DNA from 2 places in the Ligilactobacillus sp. MP3 genome. Region 2 is predicted to be linked to the other one. Evidence: predicted binding sites of a transcription regulator. Region 2 holds the regulator's gene; the other holds the start of a gene.
What was found. Region 2 encodes HrcA, which represses chaperone genes, less so after heat shock. Its sites were predicted from a motif close to TTAGCACTCNNNNNNNNNGAGTGCTAA; they were not measured.

Region 1: groES (co-chaperone GroES) is a predicted target of HrcA. The motif match lies at 1,226-1,252, and genes of this name have one in related genera.

What each region holds. Positions count from the first base shown of each region.
Region 1 is NZ_JANFQI010000001.1:57,176-60,369, forward strand. Features, by position in the region: gene NOU10_RS00355 (redox-sensing transcriptional repressor Rex) at 1-360, shown strand, start outside; gene NOU10_RS00360 (CPBP family intramembrane glutamic endopeptidase) at 462-1,091, opposite strand; gene groES (co-chaperone GroES) at 1,287-1,571, shown strand; gene groL (chaperonin GroEL) at 1,601-3,194, shown strand, end outside.
Region 2 is NZ_JANFQI010000002.1:132,759-135,952, forward strand. Features, by position in the region: gene truB (tRNA pseudouridine(55) synthase TruB) at 1-101, shown strand, start outside; gene ribF (riboflavin biosynthesis protein RibF) at 114-1,070, shown strand; gene hrcA (heat-inducible transcriptional repressor HrcA) at 1,191-2,243, shown strand; gene grpE (nucleotide exchange factor GrpE) at 2,264-2,836, shown strand; gene dnaK (molecular chaperone DnaK) at 2,879-3,194, shown strand, end outside.

The DNA.
Region 1 (3,194 bases), on a different contig from region 2:
GGACATGCTTTATTGAACTTTAATTTCCATCAAAGTAATCATGTAAGAATTAGTGCAGCATTTGATGTAAATGAAGATATTACAGGAACAATTCAAAGTGGAATTCCAGTATATCCAATGTCTGATATGAAAGAACAATTAAAGTTACAGCAAATTGAAATTGTAATTTTAACTGTTCCGGCTCCTGTAGCACAAAAAGTTACAGATGAGTTAGTAGAAGTTGGTGTAAGAGGAATATTGAATTTTACGCCACTTAGAATTACTGTACCAGAAAATATACGTGTACAAAATGTAGATTTGACGAATGAAATGGAAACTTTGATTTATTTCTTGAATCATTTTGGAAACACAGAAGAGTAGTGTTACATAGAAGACTGAAATAAGTTTCAAAATAAAAATTGCTGAAGATTATGATGTTATCTAATCATTAATCTTCAGCAATTTTTTGATATTAACAACTTCTAAAGCGATGACAGAAGTATAATAAACAAGTTTAGAAATATATGACTAAAAGTAGAAGTAATAATCGTTCCAGTCCGATAGTAAATATAGCAAAACAAAAGGCCAATACTAGCATAGATAAGGAAATGACCATCCATATGAGCTAAACTAAATAGAAGACTGGAAATTAAGGCAGCAGGTAGAAAAGGGATGAATCTTGAAAAATTTCCAAATAAAACTTTTCTAAAAATTAACTCTTCCATTACAGGTGCAACAATTCCAGGTACTAAAATGTAGTATGGGTAATGGTGAACAATTTCTAACAATAGGTTAGTATTAGCTGAATATGATGAAAAATGGAAAAGTCCTGATTCAATACGAGATAATCCAATTTGAATTATGAGGGCACCGACCATACCAAGGATACTCCAGAGTAAAATAGATTTAAGTTTAATAGTTTTATATTCTAATTTATTTTTAAAAGAGAATCTATGATTGAGATAAACAATAAACAACATGCAGAGTATTCCAATAATAGTTTCAACCAAATAAAAATTATGACTTTGATTATAAAAAATATTGAATATTGCTAACAAAATTTGATAACCAATATAGGTTAGCAATAAGGGAATAGAATTTCTTTGTTCCAAATTAATTATCACCTTTCATTTTTAAATTTAATTGTACCATTAACAGGTCAAATAAAAAAATTAGCACTCTAATGTGTCGAGTGATAAAAAATACTTGCAATTTATATTTAAAGTGGTTATAGTATTAATTGTAGTTAGCACTCAGGAGTTGAGAGTGCTAAATGATACAGATGATTGATATTGGAGGGATTAGACGTGCTTAAACCATTAGGAGATCGCGTTGTTTTAAAAGTTCAAAAGGAAGAAGAACAATCCATTGGTGGAATTGTTATCGCAAGTAATGCAAAAGAAAAGCCTACAACAGGTGAAGTAATTGCTGTTGGTAACGGACGTATCTTAGACAATGGACAAAGGGTTGAACCTGAAGTAAAAGTTGGTCAATCAGTTGTTTTTGATAAGTATGCTGGTTCTGAAGTTAAATATGAAGGCGAAGAATATTTAGTAATCCGTGAAAATGATATTATTGCGGTTATAGATTAATTTTTAATTAATTTGAGGTGAAGAGATTTATGGCAAAGGAAATTAAGTTTTCAGAAGATGCTCGTTCAAAGATGTTGAAGGGTGTAGATAAATTAGCAAATACAGTAAAATCAACTATTGGTCCTAAAGGCCGTAATGTTGTTTTGGAACAATCTTATGGTTCCCCAACAATTACAAATGATGGTGTAACAATTGCTAAGGCTATTGATTTAGAAGATCATTTCGAAAATATGGGAGCAAAATTGGTGTCTGAAGTTGCTTCTAAGACAAATGATATCGCAGGTGATGGTACAACAACTGCTACTGTTTTAACACAAGCTATTGTAAATGAAGGTATGAAGAATGTAACTGCTGGTGCAAACCCAGTTGGAATTCGTCGTGGTATTGAATTAGCAACTAAGGCTGCAGTTGATGCATTACATGAAATGTCCCATACAGTAGAATCCAAGAGTGATATTGCACAAGTTGCTTCTATTTCATCTGCTAACGAAGAAGTTGGTAAATTAATTGCCGATGCTATGGAAAAGGTTGGTAATGATGGTGTTATTACAATTGAAGAATCTAAGGGTATCGATACTTCTTTAGATGTTGTTGAAGGTATGCAATTTGATAGAGGTTATCTATCACAATATATGGTAACTGATAATGATAAGATGGAAGCTGATTTAGATAATCCATACATTTTATTAACAGATAAGAAGATTTCAAACATTCAAGAAGTATTACCATTATTGCAATCAATTGTACAACAAGGTCGTCCATTATTGATTATTGCTGATGATGTAGACGGTGAAGCATTACCTACACTTGTTTTGAACAAGATTCGTGGAACATTTAACGTTGTTGCAGTTAAGGCTCCAGGATTTGGCGATCGTCGTAAGGCAATGTTACAAGATATTGCTACATTGACAGGTGCTACTGTTATCACAGATGACTTAGGCTTACAATTGAAAGATACAACAGTTGAACAATTAGGTTCTGCTGGAAAAGTAACAGTAACTAAGGAAAATACAACAATTGTTGAAGGCGCTGGTGATAAGGACAAGATTGCTGAACGTGTAGAACAAATTAAGAAGCAAATTAGTGAAACAACTTCTGATTTTGATCGTGAAAAATTACAAGAACGTTTGGCTAAATTATCTGGTGGTGTTGCAGTTATTAAAGTTGGTGCTGCAACTGAAACAGAATTGAAAGAACGTAAGTACCGTATTGAAGATGCTTTGAATGCTACACGTGCTGCTGTTGAAGAAGGATTTGTTCCTGGTGGTGGTACAGCATTGGTAAATGTTATTGGTAAAGTTGCTGCTTTGGAAGAAGAAGGCGATGTACAAACAGGTATTAACATTGTAAAACGTGCTTTGGAAGAACCTGTTCGTCAAATCGCAGAAAATGCAGGTTTAGAAGGTTCTGTAATTGTTGAAAAATTAAAGGAACAAAAACCAGGTGTAGGTTTCAATGCTGCTACAAATGAATGGGTTGACATGGTTGAAGCTGGTATTGTAGATCCTACAAAGGTAACTCGTTCAGCACTTCAAAATGCAGCTAGTGTATCTGCTTTATTATTAACAACAGAAGCAGTAGTTGCTGATAAGCCAGAACCAGAAAGTAACGACCAAATGCCTG
Region 2 (3,194 bases):
ATAGGGTTAATCTTTTCTATGACGATAGAATTAGATGTATTTATCAGTATAATGAAGAGAAAAATAGATATCAATCTGAGAGAATGATAGATTTAAGTTAGGAAGGGATATAGATGAAAATCGTAAAATTGAAGGAACCTTATGATAAAAATGCAATTGTTGATTCCCCAATTGTATTGGCTTTAGGTTTTTTTGATGGAGTTCATCGTGGACATCAAGAAGTAATAAAAAGAGCTATAGAAAAAGGAAAAAGTTTAGGTGTAAAAGTTGCAGTAATGACTTTTGACAGACATCCAAAAATCATCTTTCAAAATATTGATGGTGAAAAGTTTAAATATTTAACAATGTTGGATGAAAAACTGGAACATTTTAAGAATTTAGGTGTAGATATAGCTTATGTTGTTAAGTTTGATGAAAATTTAGCTTATCTTTCACCACAAGATTTTATAGATAAGTATGTAGTGGGATTACACGCAATATGTGTTGTTGCAGGCCAAGACTACACTTATGGAAAACATGACATTGCTAATATGGATACTATTTCGAATTTTGCAAAAGGAAGATTTGAAATAATAACTGTAGATCACTTACAACGCAATGATCAAAAAATTAGTTCTACTCAGATAAGAAAAGACTTAGATAGTGGGAATGTAGAAGCTGCTAACTTACTATTAGGATACCAATATGAAAATCATGGAACTGTTGAACATGGTTTTAAGAGGGGAAGAAAAATAGGATTCCCAACTTTAAATGTTTCTATCCCTAAGAATGAACGTATTTTATGCGAAGGTGTATATGCTGTTAAAGTGAGAGTAGGTAAAGATAATTCATGGTATGAAGGAATGGCATCTATAGGGCATAATGAAACATTTGGTGATGATTTAGAAAAAACAGTTGAGATAAACTTATTTAATTTTGATAAAAGTGTTTATGGAGAAAAAGTTATTGTTAAATGGTATAAATTTTTAAGAGAAATGGTGAAATTTGATAGTGTTGAGGAACTAATAGATCAATTAAATAAAGATAAAAGAGATACTGAGGTCTTTTTTGAAGACTTGAAAAAAAATTAGCACTTATAGGGTTACTCTGCTAATTTTTTGGCTAAAACTCTTGACTAATCCCATTAACTAGGTTATATTAATAATTGACTTAGCACTCTAATGTGTTAAGTGCTAAAAGAGGTGGTTGGTTTGCTAACTGAAAGACAGTTGTTGATTTTGGAAACAATAATCCGAGATTATACTGATTTAGGACAGCCTATTGGTTCTAAAACTTTGCAAGAACAATTACCTATACGTGTTAGTTCAGCTACTATTCGAAATGAAATGGCAGTTCTTGAAAAACAAGGTTTTATAACTAAAGAGCACTCTAGTTCTGGTCGAATTCCTTCCCTTAAGGGATATCGTTATTATGTTGATAATTTAGTTAAACCCGTTAAAATAGATTCTAAATCTGTAAGAAGTATTCAATCTCTATTTGGAAATGAATATCGTAGAGTTGATGAAATAATAGAAATGTCTGCAAAGATATTGTCTGATTTAACTAATTATACGGCGATAACTTTGAGACCAGAAGCTAGTGATTTAAAACTCGAAGGATTCAGGATGGTACCATTAGGAAATGGCCAAGTAATGGTTATTCTCGTTGCCAGTGATGGATCAGTTGAAAGCCAAATTTATAATTTACCTAATAACATAGATGGAGAGTCTCTAGAAGCTGTTATTAGGTTAATTAATGATAAATTGGTAGGTTCTTCCCTTAGTGAAGTCACTTCTAAACTACAAGAATTGCAGCCGTTACTTACTAAATATATTGAAAAATCTGATGGATTTATCGATGTATTTGGTGGAATCTTAGATAAAGCTATCAAAGAGCAGTTTTATATTGGTGGAAGGCGAAATTTGTTAAATTTTGCTAATGGTAATAATTTAGAACAGATCAAATCCCTGTATTCATTAATTGATGATGAATCAGATAAGATTGGTGGGTTAGTAGATAATACGACTAATCCACATGATCATCATGGAATTTCGATTAAAATAGGTGATGAGATGTCTGATAGGTTATTGTTAGATTACAGTCTCGTATCGGCGACTTACAATGTTGGGAGTCATGGTCGTGGCATGATTGCTATTTTAGGACCTACTAACATGCCTTATTCTAAGATGATAGGATTGGTTGAAGTTTTCCAAAAAGAGCTAACTAAAAAATTAATTGATTATTACCGAAATTTTGATGAGTGATAATTGAAAGGGGTGGCGATGTGTCTGAAGAAGAAGTAAAAGTTTCTGAGCAAAATGATGACAGTGAAAAAGAAATTAAAGAAGATGATAAAGCTTCATCTGTTGAGAACGAAAAATCAGTAGAGGAGACAGATGATTCTTCAAAAGCATTAGATGAACTTCAAAAGAAGTACGATGATATTGAGGATAAGTATTTACGAGCTGAGGCTGAAATGGCTAACATGACACAACGTTTTAAAAAAGAACAAGAAATGTTGTTGAAATATGAGGGTCAAGATTTAGCTCGTGATATTTTACCAGTTATTGATAATTTAAACCGTGCTTTAGAAATTGAAGTAGATAATGATGCATCACAGCAACTGAAAAAGGGTATAGAAATGGTTGCTCGTGATATGGAAAAAGCCTTGAAAAACAATAATGTTACTAAAATAGATTCTTTAGGAAAGGTGTTTGACCCTACTTTACACCAAGCTGTAAAGACAGTTCCTGTTGAAGAAGGACAAGAACCAGAAACTATAGTACAAGTTTTCCAAGACGGATACATGCTAAAAGATAGAGTATTACGACCAGCGATGGTTGTTGTAGCTCAATAAGTAGTATTTAATTAATATATTTATAAAAGAGGTAATACATTTATGTCAAAAATCATTGGTATTGATTTAGGTACAACAAACTCAGCTGTTGCTGTACTAGAAGGTAAAGATCCTAAAATTATAACAAATCCAGAAGGTAATAGAACAACTCCATCAGTTGTATCATTCAAAAATGGTGAGACACAAGTTGGTGAAGTAGCTAAGCGTCAAGCTATTACAAATCCAAATACAGTATCTTCTATAAAGCGTCATATGGGAGATGCAAACTATAAGGTAAAGATTGAAGATAAAGAATATACTCCACAAGAAATTTCAGCAATGATTTTACAATACATTAAAGATTATGCTGAAAGCTACT